Regions from separate parts of the Polyangium mundeleinium genome, predicted to be linked through region 1. Evidence: riboswitches for the same ligand, from Rfam matches in the RefSeq annotation. Region 1 holds a riboswitch; the other holds the start of a gene.
The links. Region 1 has a riboswitch for cobalamin ahead of POL67_RS20550 (hypothetical protein). Riboswitches for the same ligand answer to the same signal wherever they lie in the genome.
Positions count from the first base shown of each region.

Region 1 (9,185 bases):
GGCCTCGCGCGCGGCAAGCATCCGCGTAGGCCACGAGATCCCGCTGATCGGCGTGCGCGCTGAAGCCGTTCAGGACCACGACGTCCGCGCGGCGCTCGCGCTCGACCCCGAAGATGCGGACCCGCGCGCGTCTCTCCACGAGCCTGCGGCCGAGCGTGTGTTGGGCCTGGTAGCCGACGATCAGCACGGTGTTCCGCGGATCCTCCACGCCGTTCTTCAGGTGATGGAGGATCCGGCCGGCCTCGCACATGCCGCTCGCCGAGATGACGATCGCGCTGCCTTCGCCGCCGAGCTCCTTGCTGCGCTCCTTGTCCTCGATGTACTCGAGGTCCTCGAAGTCGAAGGGCGTGTCCGTGCCGCGGAGCAGCGCGCGCGCCTCGGCGTCGTAACACTCGGGGTGGAGCTTGAAGACGTCCGTGATGCGGACCGTGAGCGGCGAGTCGACGTAGACCGGGACACGCGGGATCTGGCCGGCCTTGCGGAGTTTCTTCAGCGCGAAGATCACCTCCTGCGCGCGCTCGAGCGCGAACGAGGGGATGAAGACCTTGCCGCCGCGCGCGACGGTCCGCGTGACGACACGCGCGAGATCGTCCTCCATCTTGTCGACGCCGTCGTGCAGGCGATCGCCGTAGGTGCTCTCCGTGATGAGGACGTCGGCGCCCTCGGGGACCTCGGGATCACGCAGGATGGGCCGCCCGGCGCGGCCGAGATCCCCGGTGAAGACGAGGCGCCGCTTCTTCCCGCGCTCCTCGAGGTCGAGCACCGTGATCGCGCTGCCGAGCACGTGCCCGGCGTCGAAGAAGGTCAGGCGCACGCCGTCGGCGATGGGGATCGAGCGGTGGTAAGGGACCGAGACGAACCGCGAGATCGCGTCGAGCACGTCCTCCTCGCCGTAGATCGGCTCGACGAGCTCGTCCTCGCTGCCCTCGCGCACGGATTGCTTGTTCAGATACCTCGCGTCGGCCTGCTGGATCGCCGCTGCGTCGCGGAGCATGAGCGCCGCGAGATCACGCGTCGCCGGCGTCGCGTAGACGAGGCCGTCGAAGCCGTTTTTCGCGAGCATGGGCAGCGCGCCCGAGTGATCGATGTGCGCGTGGGAGAGCACCACGGCCGAGACCTCGCGCGCGGGCACGCGCAGGCGGCGGTTGTACTCGAAGGACTCGCGCCGCCGCCCCTGGAACAGGCCGCAATCGAGCAGCACGGTGGCGTGCTCCGTGCGGACGACGTGCATCGATCCGGTGACGGTCTGCGCCGCGCCGACGAACTGGATGTCCACGCGAAACCTCTACAGCGTGTGCTGGAAGAAGCCCATGATGCGGCGACCGACGCGGTTGCCGAAGGGGTGCATCTGCGGTGCTTCGTCGACGACGCCCGAGAGCGCGTTGTAGACGACGAGCGAGACCTCGCCGGTCGTGCTGGCGATCGGGAAACGCCACCCGATGCGCCCGTTCAGGAGCGCGTAGCCGGGGATGTCGAAGGTCTGCACCTGGATGCCCGAGAGCGTGGCGACCTGCTCGGCCCAGGTCTGCGCCGACTGGTAGTGGAAGGTGATCTCGCCGTCGATGCCGGGCTTCGTGCGGAGCTGGACGCCGGCGTTGATCTTGTGCCGGCTCGTGCGCTGATCCGTCGGCGCCGAACAGCCGTCCGGCAGCTCCTGCGACGAGACGTTCAGCGCGTAGTTCGCGAAGATGTCGAGGCCCTCGATCGGGTAGACGCGCGTGCCGACCTCGCCGCCGAAGACGTTCTGGATGTCGCAGCGGTTGAGCCACCCGCCGAAGCCGACCGTGTAACGTCCCGTCTCCGGGTTGAGCCCGCCGAGCCCGTCAGCGCGGTTCGCCAGCGTGAGCGGCCGCTCGCCGGCGAGCGCGATCAGGTCCGTGACGCGGTTGTAGTAGGCGGTCGCTTCGAACTCGAAGCGATCGCTCATCTGGTTCAGGTAGCTCGCCTCGGCCGTGATGATGCTCTCGGGCCGGAGGCGGAAGGCCGTGTCTTCGTAGCGCTGCGATGCCGAGATGAGCTCGGCGCCCGGGAGCTGGAGCTGGATCGGCAGGTCGAGGTACGACTCGAGGAAGGTCGTGTTGCGGAAGGCGGTCGAGCCGCTCACGCGGATCGACTGGAGGTCGGTCGGCTTGATGATGACCGAGCCGCGCGGCGAGACCTTCACGCTCTGGAGGTAGGGCACGTAGTCGGCGCGGCCCGAGACGACGAGCTGCACGGACTTGCCGAAGTGCAGCGTGTCCTGGAGGAAGAGCGAGCCCCAGTTCTCGATCGGCGTCTCGTCCTGGAGGTACGTCCAGGTGATCGACTTCATGCGGTACGCAGCGCCGCCGCGGAGGCTGTGCTCGACGGACTTCGGCCACGTGACGTCCTTGAAGAAGTTGAGCTCGGCGTCGACGACGTTCTGGTTCGCCTGGCTCGGGAAGAGCGTGTGGCCGTAGTAGTCGTGGTTCGACGACGTCTGCGCGGCGACCCGCGCGTAAAAGACGCGCGCGGAAAAGTTTTCGGTCTTGAAGAGCGCCGTGATGTCGGCGTTGTCGAAGCGGGCGCGGTAGTCGTTGAACGGGCCGATGCCGTAGACGTCGAGGTCGCTGCGCGCGAAGCCGCCGCCGACCTGGAGCTCGCGGTTGTTCTTGAAGCGCTGCGCGAGGCGGATGTCGACGCGCAGGTTCTCCGCGCCGAGGTTCTGGTTCGGATCGAAGACCTGGATGTCCTGGCGCCCGTTCTGCACCTCGCGCGTCCACCGCGGGTAACGCGTGTAGCCGACCGACGCGCGGTACCCGAGGTCGCCGTCGCGCCCCGTGGCCCACGCCGAGCCGTAGCCCTGCCCCGTGTCGCCGTAGCCCACGCGGAAGCCCGTGCGGCCCTCGCCCGGCGCGATCGTGATGATGTTGACGACGCCGGCGAACGCGTTGGCGCCGTAGAGCGCGGAGCCCGGACCCCGCACGACCTCGATGCGCTCGATCTGGTCGACGTCGATCGAGAGCGTCTCCCAGAACGTCGAGCCGAGGATGTCGAGGTACGCGGGCCGCTGCCCGTTGATGAGCACGAGCAGCTTGTTCGCGAGGCGGCTGTTGAAGCCGCGCATCGAGACGTTCGTGTCGCCGCCCGTGATTTGCATGACGTCCATGCCGGGCACGCGACGCAAGAGCTCGGGGATGCGCGTGATGCCCGAGAGGCGGATGTCCTGCCGCGTGATGATGGTCGTGGAGTTCGGCGAGTCGAGCGGGCTCTGGGCGCCACGCGAGGCCGTGATGACCGTCTCGCGGTAGACGTCCTCGTCGCGCGCCTTGCCGACGATCTTGTTCACGTCGGCCTGCGCCTGCGCGTCGCCGGGCTTGGTGCCACCGGGCTTCGTATCACCAGGGGTGTCGCCGGGCTTGGTATCGCCGGGCTTGGTATCGCCGGGTTTGGTGTCGCCGGGTTTGGTATCGCCGGGCTTGTCTTCGCCAGGCTTGGTGTCGCCGGGTTTGGTGTCGCCCTCGTTCGTCTTCGGCGGCTCGGTGGTCTTGGATTGCTCGGCGCGCTGCAGGGCGAGCTTCTCTTCGAGCTGCTTCAGGACCTGCGCGGACTCGGCGCGGTCGGGCGGATCGGACGCGACGTACTGCTTGTACGCGTTGATGGCCTGCTCGAGGTTGCCGGCCTCGGCGTGCGCGCGCGCGATGTTGAAGAGGACGTTCGGGTGCGGGAGGATTTCCTGCGCACGCTCGAGCTCCTTGATGCCCTCGGGGTAGTTGCCCTTGCTGATGAGCTCCATGCCCGCGCGGAAGTGCCGTCGCGCCTCGGTGCGCGCGTCGGCCATCGCGGGGCCCGCGGCGAGGGCCGTGGCGCAGGCGAGGGCGAGCGCGACGAGCACGCGCGTGGGGCGCGAGCGTCGTGGTTCCTTGGAGGCAGAGGGCGCGTCACGGTGGGCGGATGAGGGCTCGGACGACATGGCGGTTCCTCGGGGGCAAACCGCACTCTACACGAGCATTCACCCGCCCTCATCGCCATTTCGGCGGAGCGCGCGCGTCAGTAAGGATTGCCTTTGTAAGGGTCCGGCTTGTAGTTCGGATCCTTGTTCCCGCCGGTCTTCGTCGTGGCGGGCGCGGTGCGCACGGTGCCCGCGGCGGCGTCGAGCGTGACCTTTACCTTCTCCTCGACGACCGTGACCTTGATGGTCTTCGACTGGTAGCCCTTCTTCGACAGCGTGAGGCTGTGCACGACGTCGGCCGCAGCGCCGGCGCCGCGGAACGTCACGTCGCAAGGCGTGCCCCCGCAGAGCGTCTCGTTCCCCTCCATGACGCTCGCGCCGGAAGGATCACTCTCGATGTGCACCACGCGATCCCCGGGACGCGCGGGCGTCTGCGGCGCGGCCTGCGTGGGCGTGGGCGGCGGCGTCGTCGCGGGCGAGGCGCTCCCCGCCGTCGTCTCGCCGGAGCTGCGCGTCTGCGTGAGCGTGATGATGATGCCCACGAAGCCGAGCACGAGCACGCCCGTGATCAACATGAAGCGCCGCTTGCCGCTCTGGCCGCCGAGCGCGTCGGGGTCGGGCAGGGACATCGGCTGCGAGGCCGTGAGCGGATCGGCGAGCGTGCTCGGGCTGCTGAAGCCAAGCGCCGCAGGGCGCGCGCCGGAGAGCGAGAGCGACGAGAGCGACGTCGAAGGGCCGCTGTCCCCGGGCGGACCCGAGGGCCGGCGCATCGGGCCCGAGAGGCCCGTCGTGTCGCCAGGTGGGAGGCTGTCGAGGTGCCGCGCGCGGAATGCGCCCGTGTGCGCGTAGGGCTGGTACGGCCCCGTCATCATCTCCTCGGCGCCGCCGCCGCAACGCTTCAGCGCAGAGAGCAGCTCGTCCATGCTCCCGAAGCGACGCTGCGGATCCTTCTCGAGACAGCGGAGGACGATCGCCTCCATCTCCTCGGAGATCACGAGGTTCGGGTTGTAATGGATCATCGGCGGCGGCAGGTCGTTCACGTGCGCCATCAGCGTGCCGACGCCGGGGCCCTTGTCGAAGGGCACCTTGCCGCAGAGCATCTCGTAGAGCATCACGCCGAGCGAGTAGATGTCGGTGCGCGCCGAGACCTCCGCGCCCACGATCTGCTCGGGCGCCATGTACTTCGGCGAGCCCATGAACAGGCCTTGCTGCGTGAGATCCTCCGCCTCGCCGGTCACGTCCTTGACGAGGCCGAAGTCGAGGACCTTGACGTTGTCCCGTTCGTCGCCGTGTTGCGCCAGGAGCACGTTGCCCGGCTTGAGATCCCGGTGCACGACGCCGATCTGGTGCGCCTCGCGCAGCGAGCGGCAGATCTGCCGGGCGATGTGGCAGGTGCGGCCCTCGCTGAACGGGCCTTCCTCGCGCAGCACGCGGTGGAGCGTCTTGCCGTCGACGAACTCCATCGCGATGTAATAGATGTCGTCGCTCTGCCCGTAATCGAACACGGTGACGGTGTTCGGGTGCGTGAGCTTTGCGGCGATCGACGCTTCGAGGAAGAAGCGCTTGTGGAACTCCGGATCGCGGTCGCCCTCGTACTTCGGGGAGAGGACCTTCAAGGCGCAGATGCGTCCGAGCGGCGCTTGCTCGGCCCTGTACACCTTGCCCATGCCGCCGCGGGCGATGACGCCGACGATCTTGAAGCGACCGCCGATGGCCATCCCGATGAGGGGATCCGGCGCGGCCCCCTTCGGGTCATCGACGCCCTCCGCCTGCTGGTCTTGTCGGGACGCGCCCATATGTGGAACCTGGGCCATCGGGTTTGGATCCTCGGCGAGCGGCGGCCCCCAAAGGCACGCTCGGGTGCGCTGAAAGTCTGCCGGTGCCGCGCTCTTGTGTCAATTCCGCTGACCACTTGCCCCCCCGTGAGAGGGGGCGCGGTGGGTCAGCCGAGCGAGGTTCGTCCGGGGGGCGTGGGGGTCGAGGGAACGACCTGCCCCGACGCAGGGCCCGGGCCCGGCGGCGGCGTCGAGGGGTTGATGGGCGCCCGCGGCGCCGAGGGCGGCGCGTCCGCCATGACGGCGTCGGGGATGGTGATTTCCATCCCGACCCCGCGCGGCATAGGCGCAGCCTTGGGGATCACCGGAACCTGCACGGAAGGCGGAGTCACGGCGAGCATCGCAGGCGTGCTCACCTTGCCCGAGGCCAGCGGACGCGTATCCGAGCCCTCCACGAGCACGCCGTCGACCTCCATCATGAGCGTCGCGGAGGTGACCACGATGTGCCGGCCGAGGCGCTTGACGAGCAGGACTGCGCGCGCGCCGGGCGACCATCGCGGCAGGACACGCGCCTTGTCGGACTCCTCGTCGACGAGCCACCCAACGAGCTCCGAGCCCACGAGCTGCGACGACGTTGCGGCCACGAGCTTGCCCGAGACCATGCGATATCGGCTGTTCTTCGTCTCGAAGACACGATCACCGGCCACGTCCGGGCGTAGCCTTCCCTCGAGGAAGGCGTCGGTGCTCACGCGGACGACGCGATCGCTGTCGGGCTCGAGGAAGTTCATGACGCCTCCCATAGGGGCACCCCGTCATGCCTCGATTATCACGCCCTGTCGCGGAGATACATCCCCCGACGTGCGGATGCCGAGAGACCACCCGGCCGGCGTTCGGCCGCATGGTCTCCCGGGCTACCACATTGCGCGGGATTCGCAGGGGATCAGGGAACGCGGGCCACGACGGCGAGGACCGTGGTGTCCATGCCGCGTTGCCCGGCCACCCACAGCCGATCCTGGTCGTCCGTGAAGAAGGGGAGCGACGCGCCGGGCGTGGCCGCTGAGAGGAACACGCCGGGCGTGCCCTCGGCGACGACGGCGCCGTTCTCCACACGGTAGCGCTGCGCGACGACGTCGAGCGCGTCGAACGTCGTGCCATCGACGGGCTGGAACGCGAGCACGCCGGTGTCACCCGAGCCGGGCGCGATCGCAGCGAGGCTGCCCGCGTATCCCGGCAGCGTGAAGAGCGACGCGCCGGCAGCGGGCCCCGTGCCCCGCGCGACCTTCTCCGCCGCGTACCCGCGCGCGTCTTGATCGCCGTTCGCCTCCGACATGATCACGAAAACGTTGCCCGCGTGATCCGCGGCGATGGGGCCGGACGCGACGCCGAATGTGTCGACCGCGAGCGGCGCGGCGCACGTCATGTCGCCGTCGGGCACGAGCCGGGGCATCGACGCTGCCGTGCCGCAGGCGTCCGCCGCGTAGAGCGCGTTCGTCTTCGTCGCGGCGTCGTTCACGGGCGAGATCCCCGTGTAGAGCAGCCGCCCGAGCGTCCCATCGCCCACGCCGACGCCCGCGTAGAACCCGTTTACCGGGTAACGCGCTGCGACGGTCGTGCCGTCGAGCAGGACGATCTCGCCCGTGAGATCGGAGGCCGTGTACGAGACGACCGTCCAGTCGAAGAACGGCAGATCGATCGCTTGAGCTCCAAGGAACGTCATCGCCGGGATCTTCGTGTCGACGTCGCTCGTCGTGATCGTGAGCTTGCCCGTCGCTCCGCCGGGCGGCGTGAGGCGCTCGATCGTCACGGAGCCGGGCGCGGGCGCGGGGCTCACCGCGACCGGGCCGCCGTGGCGCCCCCACGTCGAGGGCGCGCCGACGACCGCGTCGGACTCGTACAACCCGACGACGCAGAACCCTGCGTCCTTCACGGTGAAAAGATCCGCGTACGTCGAAGGGTCGAGGCACGCGCTGCCACCACCACCACCCGCGCCGCCGTTCCCACCCGCGCCGCCGCTGCCACCGTTGCCACCGTTGCCGCCGCTGCCGTTGCCGTCGTCGCCGCACGCGACCATCATCAAGCTCGCGCCGAGCGCGAGGGCGAGCGCGAGCCGCGAGCTCTGCCAGCGTTTCGATTCGTCGTTCATGTTCGTCTCCGCATGGGCGACACACCCGCGCCCTCGGGTCTCGTGGGCGGGATCGAACGATCCCGCCGAAGAGCGGCGCCGGCGTGGGCATGGACGGAGAGACACGGACGCGAGGGCCCCCCCGCCGCATGCTCCACCCCGGAGACCGCGATCGGGCCTCGACGCAGCAGGTTTCCTGGCTCCCGGATCGTCCTCGGGCGGACCTTCCCACGCGTTCGCGTCTCCTCGGCTCGCACCGACGAGGCGCTCTCCGCGCAGTGGCTCTTCCGCCTTCGTCCCCGGTTACAGTGGCGGGGGCCGCGCCGGCATGGGACCGGCTTCCCTGTTGTCCGGCGCGCGCGTGCGGCGAGCCTTCGCTCGGCGCACGCGCGCGCCCACTGCTCGAGATCGGCGGGCCCCTCGACTTGCATCCCGGGGTCCGCACGGGGCGGCGTAGGCGATGAACGAGCGTGCAGTCAAGAAGAGGTTCATCGACCGGAGCGCTCGCTCACTCGACGGCCTCGGGAGCGTGGGGAGGCGGCCACGGGGGGGCTACAAAGGAGAGGGGAGGGGGGTACGTACGAGAGGGGCCACGGGCCACCCGGACCGCGGGGTGGGCCCGGACCGACCCCGAAACCCCGGAAAACGCTTGTCCGCGTGGGAAGGTACTCGTTGTTGAAAAGGACTCGTTGCGCTCTCGCCCGAGATGGACGACGCTTGTGGGAAACCAGCACCGTCCCGACCCACTGGGCAACGAGGCGGCTGACCCTCTTCTCGTCGTGACCAACAGAACTCCTCCCCCCCCGATCACTCCCGGAACGGTCATCAACGACCGCTATGAAATCCGACTAAGCCTCGGCAAGGGTGGCATGGGCGAGGTCTTCCTCGCATTCGACCGATCGACGCAGCAAGAGGTCGCGCTGAAGGTCGTGCGCGAGGAATCGCGCATGCCCGGCGACGACGAGGCGCTGCGGCAAGAGCTCTTGCTCGCGCGATCGGTCGCCCACCCCAACGTTTGCAAGGTCTTCGATCTCGCCCCGAGCCTATGGGGGCCCATCCTCGTGATGGAGAAGATCGCCGGACAAACCCTCCACACGCACATCCGGAAGAAAAAAGCGCAAGGCGGCTACACCGCCGACGAGTTCCGGAAGATCGCGGCGGAGGTGTGCAGCGGCCTCGCGGCGATCCACGCGCAAGGCCTCGTGCACGGCGATCTCAAGCCGGGCAACGTGATGGTGAGCGAAGGCCGCACCGTCATCCTCGACTTCGGCTTCGCGCAGGAGCGCGCCCGCGCCTCGGCGCGCCGCCCCGGGGCGCCGCCGGACGGCGGCACGCCGAACTACATGTCGCCCGAGCGCCTGCGCAACGGCGGCGCCAG
Region 1 covers NZ_JAQNDO010000001.1:5,135,152-5,144,336, forward strand. The annotation lists gene POL67_RS20530 (MBL fold metallo-hydrolase) at 1-1,276, opposite strand, end outside; gene POL67_RS20535 (TonB-dependent receptor domain-containing protein) at 1,286-3,931, opposite strand; gene POL67_RS20540 (serine/threonine protein kinase) at 4,009-5,724, opposite strand; gene POL67_RS20545 (hypothetical protein) at 5,853-6,473, opposite strand; gene POL67_RS20550 (hypothetical protein) at 6,626-7,828, opposite strand; cobalamin riboswitch at 7,997-8,152, opposite strand; gene POL67_RS20555 (FHA domain-containing serine/threonine-protein kinase) at 8,587-9,185, shown strand, end outside.

Region 2 (9,185 bases), 890 kb from region 1:
CTCGATGGGGCGTGGCGCGTCCGTCTCGATGTGCGGGCGCGCCGCGCTCGAAGGGCCGTAACTCGCGAGCGAGCTGACGAGGACGAAGCGGCGCACCTCGGGGTGCTTCTTGCGCAGCGCTTCGAGCAGGTTCTCCGTGGGCATCACGTTCGCGCGCTGGAAGTCGGCGTACGCGACGCCCTTCGTCGCGCCCGCGACGTGCAGCACGTAGTCCGGCTTCTCCTCGCCGAACAAGCGTTCGAGGCCCGCGCGATCGTCGTACTCGACCTCGACCGAGCGCCCCTGCTTCGCCGGAGGCGAGCCGCGCCGCCGCAAGGAGACGACGTCCACGCCGCGCGAGGCGAGCGCGCCTTGCAAGCGCCCCCCGATGAAGCCACTCGCGCCCGTGAGGAGGACTTTTCCGGTTGAAATTCCGAGCTCTTCCACGTCGCCGCTTTGCCTCAACTGGCGCGGGGCGGCAAGAGCCGATCAGAGGAGCGTGAGCGTCTGCAGGATCTTGAAGGCCTCCTCGCACGCCGCGTCGGTCCGGCAGCGGGCCGTGAAGTGCAGATACCCGACATCGACGCCGCCGCCAAAGCTCCCCAAGCTCGGGAGGCAAAACGGCGGGCAGACGGCCTCTTCCTCGGAGAAGTGGACGGCGAAGGCTTGCGTGAATCCCTCGCCCGTCGCGTAGATATGGGCCGGATCCATCCACTGCGCGACCGCGTGGTACCTGCCGATTCGAACAGGCAAAGGAGGGCGCACGTCGGCGGTGACGAGGTCGGGGTCGGGGCGCGCGCTCTCTCGATCGAGGAGGAAATGCGCGCTGACATCATGCCGGTCGAGGTGGAGGATCGCGCCCGGGCCACAGGAGAGGCCGTTTTTGCTGGAGACCTCGACGTCGGGCGGCGCGAAGAACGTGAATTGCCGCGCGAAGGTTTGCCGGACCCAGGTCTCGGGCACGCCGCTCGGCGGGCGCTCGACGCAGTGGCCCCGCCGGCACATCGGGGAGGGCTGCGCGCTGCACACCTCGTACGTCGAAACGCACTTTGCTTCGAGCCACTCACGCGCGATGCGATCCGCGTCCTCGGTCGAGGCGTGTCGATTCTCGAACCGGAAGCAGCCGTCGAGGTCGTACCATTGCTCGCCGCGCAACGTGGTGCGGCAGTCGTTGTCGTGTGTGCAGGTGGAGGCGCGATCCATCGCGATCGCGTACTGATCCGCGAACTCCTTGCAGTACGCGGGAGGCCCGATCCGCGCCGCGGCCTTTTTCCGCGCCCTCGCCTCGGCCGCGGCCTGCGCGTCGGCCCGCGCCGCGAGCACGTGCACGTCATACGTGGCCTTCCCGACGCCGAGCGCAGCTCCAAACGCTGCCACCTGCAAGGCAAACGGCGCGATCTTTCGCAGGCGCCATCGCGAGAACGCCGCCCGCATCACGCCGGACACCACGGGCGAACCCGCGAACGCGATTCGTAGGACCTCGGACGCTCGATCCGCAGACGACGGCGCCTCCAGCGTCCACGGCGCGCCGCGCTCGCGATACCCCGCGGCCCCGGGCGCCTCCTCCGCCTGCACGATCCTCCCCGCGACGACGACCCGATCGCCGTGCGCGACCGAGCGCATGCGGAGCGGCCCTGCGGGGAGGGGATCACGAGCCCCGCACGCCGCGCGAATCCGCGTCGCCGTTTCCTTGGGCAGCACGTCGAGCGCGCCGTCCCGCGCCTCGCGTGATCCCGCCACGACCCGCGTTCTCCCGCGCAGATCCACCGTCCCGTCCCGCATCACGAGGCGGAGCCGGGGCGCTCGCGCATTCGCCGCGCAAAACGGGCCCGCGGCCGTGGCCGCCGCGGCGGGCGCGCCGTCCTCGAACCGGGCTCCCGGTTCGCCGACGACCTCGAGCACGCCTTCGAGCGTGACCTTCGTCTCCGGCTCGAGACCCGCGAGCGTGGCCCGCGCCTTGCCGAGCGCGCGCCGCGCCGCCTGCGCCTCGCGCCGCGCCGAAAACGCGGTCCCGAGCGCCCAGGCGACCATTCCCACGAGAAACACAGCCGCGCCGCCGAGGGCCCCGGCGATCGCCGCCGTCTCGGGACGCTGAAAGGGATTCTCGGTGAGCATCACAGGAAGCGCGATGCTACCACGCGTGCGGGCGACGGGAAGGGGGAGGCGAAGGCGCGGGCGGAGGCGGAGAACGCCAGGGGAAGGTCAGAACGCGGCGTCGAGCACGACCTCGCCGGACACGCCGACCTGGTAGGCCGAGACGCGCCGCTCGAAGAAGTTCGTGACCTCTTGCACGTCCTGGAGATCCATGAACGAAAACGGGTTTTTTGTTTTGTAGCGCTTCGGGAGGTCCAGCGTCGCGAGGCGCTGATCAGCGCAGAATTCGAGGTAACGGCGGACGTCGCGCGTCGACATGCCGGCGATGCCGTCGCCGAGCAGGTCCTCGGCGAATTGCATCTCGCAGTCGATGGCCTCCTCGATCATGTCGTTCACCGCGCTGGAGAGCGCGTCGTCGAAGAGCTCCGGCTCCTCGCGCCGCACCGTCTTCACCACCTCGAAGGCGAACGCCATGTGCGCGCTCTCGTCGCGGAACACCCAGTTGGTCCCCGCCGCGAGCCCGTGGAGGAGCCCGCGGGAGCGAAGGAAATACACGTACGCAAACGCGCCGAAGAAGAAGAGGCCCTCGATGCAAGCGGCAAAGCAGATGAGGTTCAGGAGGAAGGCGCGCCGCTGCGCACGCGAATCGAGCTGATCCAGCGTTCGCGTGGCGTCGAGCCATTTCATGCAGAACGCGGCCTTCTTCCGGATGGAGGGGATGTTCTCGACCGCGGCGAACGCGCGGTGGCGGTCCTCCGGGTCGGGGACGTACGTGTCGAGGAGCGTCAGATAGAACTGCACGTGGAGCGCCTCTTCGTAGAGCTGCCGCGACAGGTACATCCGCGCCTCGGGCGCGTTGATGTGCTTGTACAGGTTCAGGACCACGTTGTTCGCGACGATGGAATCGCCCGTCGCGAAGAAGGCGACGAGGCGCTGCACGAGGTGCCGCTCGGCGTCGCTCATCTTTTTCTTGAGGTCGCCGACGTCGGTCGAGAAATCGACCTCCTCGACGGTCCACGTGTTCTTGATGGCCGCGCGGTACATCTCGAAGAATTTCGGGTACGACATCGGCCGCAGCGTCAGGCAAAGGCCCGGGTCGAGCAGGCGGGCGGGACGGGTCGCCGCGCTCATTGGCAGGCCTCGCAGCTCTCGGGGTTTTCGAGGGAGCACGCCACGGCGGCGTCGTCCGTCGTCGCAGCGCGGGGAGGCGGCGGCGTCCATCCGGGCGTGCCGCCGGGATGGCCCTCTCCGCTCGATGTCGATTTCGGCTCCTCGACCGTGGCCTTCGCGATGCGCGTCGCGGGGCGCGACCGCAGATAATAGGTCGTCTTCAGGCCTTTTTTCCAGGCGTAGAAATACATCGACGAGAGCTGGCCGATGTTGGGGCTCTCCATGAAGAGGTTGAGCGATTGGCTCTGGTCGATGAAGGCCCCACGATCGGCAGCCATGTCGATGAGCGAGCGCATCGGGATCTCCCACGCCGTGCGGTAGATGGCGCGCAATTCCTCCGGCAGCTCGTCGAACCGCTGCACGGAGCCCTCCGCGAGCTTGAGGCGCGAACGCATGGCCTCCGTCCAGAGCCCGAGCGCCTTGAGCTCGCGGGCGAGGTAACGGTTCACCTGGAGGAAGTCGCCGGAGAGGGTTTCCCGTTTGAAGAGGTTGCTCACCTGCGGCTCGATGCACTCGTAGCAGCCGGCGATGGAGGCGATCGTCGCGGTCGGCGCAATGGCGCAGAGCAGCGAGTTGCGCATGCCCTGCTCGACCATCCGGGCGCGAAGGAGCTCCCAGCGCCCGAGGTCGTCCGGCGTCACGCCCCACGCGTCGAACTGAAGCTCGCCCCGCGCGGCGCGGGTCTCTTCGAATGCCGGGTGACGCCCCTTTTCCTCCGCGAGCTCGACGGACGCCGTGAGCGCGTGAAAATAGACCTCCTCCGAGATTTGCTTCGAGAGCGCGCGGGCCTCGGGCGCGTCGAACGCGAGACGCATCTGAAAGAAGACATCCTGAAGCCCCATGAGACCGAGCCCGATCGGTCGCCAGCGCAGGTTCGACGCCCGCGTGATGGCGATGGGGTAGTAATTGAGGTCGATGACGCGGTCGAGCTGCCGGACCGCGGTCCTCACGGTGCGGGCCAATTTGTCGAAATCGAATCCCACGATGCGGCCGTCGACCACGATCGTGTGTCGCGCGAGGTTGATCGAGCCGAGGTTGCAGACGGCCGCCTCGTCCTTCGAGGTCACCTCGATGATCTCGGTGCAGAGGTTCGAGAGGTGCACGACGCGCCCCGGGAGGGCCGTCTGGTTGCAGGCGCGGTTCGACTTGTCCTTGAACGTCATCCACCCGTTCCCGGTCTGCGCGAGCGTGCGCATCATGCGCGCATAGAGGTGACGCGCCTTGACGGTCTTGAGCGCCAAGCCTGCTCGTTCGACCTCCTCGTAGCGGCGCTCGAAGGCTTCGCCGTAGAGATCGGGGAGGTCCGGCACGGTCTTCGGGTCGAAGAGGCTCCAGTTCGCGTCGGCCTCGACGCGCTTCATGAAGAGATCCGGGACCCAGTTGGCGAGGTTCAAGTTGTGCGTACGGCTCGCCTCGTCGCCGGTGTTGTCGCGCAGCTCGAGGAACTCCTCGATGTCCGCGTGCCACGGTTCGAGATAGACGCTGCACGCGCCCTTGCGCTTGCCGCCCTGGTTGACGGCTGCGACGGACGCGTCGAGCGTCTTGAGCCACGGCACGATGCCATTGGAGTGACCATTCGTGCTCTCGATGAGGGAGCCGCGCGAGCGGACACGGTGGTACGCGAGCCCGATCCCGCCCGAGAACTTCGAGAGCATCGCGACGTCGGTGTAACTCCGGTAGATGTTCTCGAGGTGATCCTCGGGGGAATCGAGGAGGAAGCAGCTCGAGAGCTGCTCGTGGCGCGTCCCTGCATTAAAGAGCGTCGGCGAGCTCGGCAGGTATTCGAGCGACGAGAACAGGTGGTAGAGCCCGAGCGCGTCCTTCCCCGTCTCCGACAGGGCGCACGCGATGCGCATGAAGAACTGCTGCGGCGTCTCGAGGACGAGGCGCGAGGCGGGGTGCTTGAGCAGGTAGCGGTCGTAGACCGTCCGGAGGCCGAAATACTCGAACTCACGATCACGCTCCTGGACGAGCGCGTCGTTCAGCTTGCGGGCATTCGCCGCGACGAACGTTTGCAGGCGTTCGTTGACGAGGCCGAGGCGATGCCCCGCGGCGATCGACTGCGAAAAGGCATGGATCTCCTGATTGCGGACTTCCTTCTCGATGTACGTCGAGAGGAGCCGGGCCGCGAGCCGCGCGTATTGCGGCTCCTCCACGATGAGCCCGGCCGCCGTCTGGATCGAGAGCTGATCGAGCTCGCGGGTCGTCGCGCCGTCGTAAAGGCCGCTGATGGTCTTGGTCGCGATGCGCAGGGCATCGACGTCCGAAAGCCCCATGCAGCATCGGCCCACGGCGCGTACGATCTTGTTGACGTCGACTGGCTCGCTCGAACCATTGCGCTTTTTCACGCGCATGGTCGTTTGCGTGTAGGTCTCGCCAGACGTCGAGCTCGTCGTCCGCGGGGTCGTCCGCAACGGCGCCGCGCCGTTGTTGTTCGGGCTCGTTTCGTTCTGCACCAGGCTGCCTCCTCTCCGGCCTCGGGATTCCGAGCAGGACCAGACCGCTCGGGTTGAAACCCGCGAGAGAGGAAGCCAGTCGAGGCGCGCCCGCGCTGGGAACGTTGGAGCCCTCGGACCGACCTTCGCCCCCGCGGACGACTGGAACACCAGCGCGAGGGGACAGGTCGAGACCGGGACGCGCGCACGAGGGTGCGCCGCTCGGACCTTCCCGCCTTCCCACGAGGCTCCCAGGTCGAAACCGACGCCGGATGTTTCCCCGGTGTCGGGTGCGGGCAGGTCTTCGGACTCACGAGCACTTCGGCGATTGCCGGGTTCCTACTTTCCGCCGCTTCCCAGGACCCGAAGGACCCAGTGCATGAGGCGAATTTCGTTCTCGTTTACCGCTGCGGGGCAGTCCCGGAGTTTCACCGGGTTCCCTTTTGAAGGCCGGGCCGACGCCCAACCACCAGCACGGGCGCACCCTATGGTCGGATCACGCAGGGTGTCAACCGGGATGTTGGGACGATGCGCAAGTCGTTGAATGTACGTGTGAACTTCAGGCCGTCCGTCGACCGGGAGGCCCCGAGGTCACGGCGCGGGGCCCTCCCGAGGATGTGCTAGCCTGGACGCCGTGGCGTGCACCAGGGCACGACGGAGGAGGTGCGTCGACATGACACGTGCAATGCAGGGAGCTGTAGGCCTGATGGCGATGGGGTTGATGCATTGCGCACAGGCCCCTGTGGAGGGAGAGATCACGTACGCCGAAGCCCCGACGCCCCAGGGCAAGCATCCCTTGACGCTCGACATCCGCGTCCCGGAAGGGCCGGGCCCGTTCCCCGCGCTCGTCTTCATCCACGGCGGCGGCTGGATGTTCGGGGATCTGAGCACATACCGCGGCGCCATCGAGAACGCAGCCAGCCGGGGTTTCGTGGGCGTCTCGATCAATTACCGGCTCGCGAACGAATCCAACGACGAGGGCAGCGCGCTTTCCCCCTGGCCCGCGCAGATAGAAGATGTGCGTTGCGCGCTTCGATGGCTTTCGGCCAATGCCGAGACCTTCAAGATCGACACGGGCCGCGTCGCCACGGCGGGCGGCTCGGCCGGCGGGCACCTCGCGATGATGGCGGGGTATGCGCAGAACGAGCCCAGGTTCGAGCCCACGTGGTGCCCCCACGAAGAGAGCGTCGCGGTGCGGGCGGTCGTGTCGTTTTACGGCGCGAACGACCTCGCTGCCGTGTACGACACGTCGGAGGAGTGGTGGGTCAGGGCGTACATGACCCGCTGGCTCGATCTTCCGGACGGCGCCCGCACGGCGGACGACGCGGCGCAGTTTGCGGATGCAAACCCGGCGAGTTACCTGCGGACGGGGCCAAAGATCCCGTCGCTCATCCTCCAAGGGACCGCCGACACGATCGTCCCGCCGCAGACGCAGCGCGGGTTCCGTGCTGCCGCGGAAGGGGCGGGCCAAGACGTCTCGATCGAGTTCCTGGAAGGCGTCGGCCACGGTATCGACGCGATCGAGGAGAGCAACCGCGCCATCGACTGGCTGTCGACGAGGCTCTGACCATGTGCACTCGAAAAACATTTCCCGCGTGGGTGGCGGCGTCCACGGTCGTCCTGCTCGGCGCCGGGCGCTTGGCGGCAGAGGAGGCCGTCCCTGCGCCGGAGACGTCTCTCGCGTCGGCGCGTGCTGCGACGCCGGCCCCCGAGCCTCGTCCGACCCCTGGCATCTCCTTCCCGTTCCGGATCGGCGTCGGCGTCACGCCCGTCGTCGGCTACAGCATGGTCACGCTCGGGTATGGCGAGGTTCACTCCCTGGACAATGGCGGCTGGGTCCCGATCGACATCGCGCCTGCGATTCGGGTGTGGAGGTCGCTCGCCATCGAGCTCGCGGTCTCGGGAATGATCCCCATCAAGGACGCGTGGGGCTTTCCAGAATTCCGCCTCGCGGTCACGCCTGCCGTCCGCATCGACGGTTCCCTCCTGTACGCGCGCTTCGGCCCGCAGTTCATGTTCGGGGAAAACATGCGGGTCGGGGTTCAGGCCGCGGTGGGCGCGAAGGTTTATGGGCCGCTTTATGTCGGCGTCCAGGGCTTGGCCAGCCTGACCGACATCATCTTCGGCATCGGCCCGGAGATCGGCGTGCGATTCGATGACTGGCGAATCGTGACCTCTCGGAAACCACAAAACTGATCGGGCGGAGCGCGAGGGGGCCGGCGACGCATCCGCGGGGATACGTCCGCCGGCCGCCCGGGGGACGAATCAGGCGCGCTTTTCGAGGTAGGCCGCGACGCTCGGGAGCGCGCGGAAGCGGTCGTGGAGCGCGCGGAGCTTGGGGAAGTCCGCGAGGCTCTCGGGCTTCGTGCCGAGGTGGCTGTCGAGCGTGTCGAACGCGAGCGCGTCTGCGTAGGTCGGCGACGCTCCGCCGCCGAACCAGGTACAGCTTCCGAGCAGACCTTCCACGGTGCGCAGCGTCGCCGGCAAGTCGGCCCAGTACTTGTCGATCACGGCCTGGTCGGTGTGCATGAGCGCGGCGAACTGCACGGGCGCGAACTTGCCCCGCCAGTCGTTGATCGTCTCGGCTGCGACGTCCGTGTTCGTCTTCTCGGTCTCGTCCTTGCCAGAAAGGTCGAAGACGCGCGCGAGGTGACGCACGATGGCCATGGTCTGCGCGATCTGGCGCTCGCCGGATTCGCCGCGCTCGACGAGCACGGGGAGCTGGCCGAGGGGCGTCTTCGGCTTGAACTCGGGCCAGTTCGTGACGGGCGTGTTGGTGAAGGCGACGTTCGCCGTGGCAAACAGGAGCCGGATGGGCTCGGCGCGGCCACGGAGCGGGAAATAGAGCAACTCGTAGGAAGTGGACATGCCCGACCTTCTACCAGGAAGGGTCGAGCCCGAGAAGCCCGCAGGTCCCGAGGCCAAAGAGGCGCCCGAAGGTGTACGTCGCCCCCGATTTCCCTCGTGCGAATCCCCACGAACTCCTCTACCGTTCGCCGCCCGGAGGAGTCGAATGAGCGACGAAGATACGGACGAGTTCGAGGACGAGGACGAAGGCGAAGGCGACGAGGGCGACGGCGAAGAGGCCGAGAGCCCGCATGAGGTGAGCTTCGACGAGGACACGGAAGGTGTGCTCGTCGCGGGCAAGCGTTTCTCGGCGAGCCGCATGACGCGCAAGCAGATCGGCGAGTTCGCGCAGCACGTCCAGGCGGTCGCCGAGAAGACGGGGCATGCGGTCACGATCGTGGCTTCGGGCGACTTGACGGACACGGGGCCCGCGCCGGATGACACCGCCTATACGGAGGTGCACATCGGCTTCGAGGGCGGGCGCGGCGGTACGTATGGGCCGGATACGATCTCGCGCGACGTGGCGCTGCACGTGCTCGAAAAGGCGAAGGCGGTGCCGGCCGAGGTGTGGGCGGCGATCGGCGAGAAGCTCGAAGGGGACGCGCGCGAGGCGTGGGACGAGGCGACCGTGACGATGTACTTCACGTGCGTAGGACCTCT
Region 2 covers NZ_JAQNDO010000001.1:6,025,561-6,034,745, forward strand. The annotation lists gene POL67_RS23930 (NAD-dependent epimerase/dehydratase family protein) at 1-426, opposite strand, end outside; gene POL67_RS23935 (hypothetical protein) at 469-2,094, opposite strand; gene POL67_RS23940 (ribonucleotide-diphosphate reductase subunit beta) at 2,182-3,204, opposite strand; gene POL67_RS23945 (ribonucleoside-diphosphate reductase subunit alpha) at 3,201-5,699, opposite strand; cobalamin riboswitch at 5,957-6,167, opposite strand; gene POL67_RS23950 (alpha/beta hydrolase) at 6,352-7,245, shown strand; gene POL67_RS23955 (hypothetical protein) at 7,248-7,874, shown strand; gene POL67_RS23960 (glutathione S-transferase family protein) at 7,944-8,546, opposite strand; gene POL67_RS23965 (hypothetical protein) at 8,692-9,185, shown strand, end outside.
Region 2: another riboswitch for cobalamin. It lies ahead of POL67_RS23945 (ribonucleoside-diphosphate reductase subunit alpha); the one in region 1 lies ahead of POL67_RS20550 (hypothetical protein).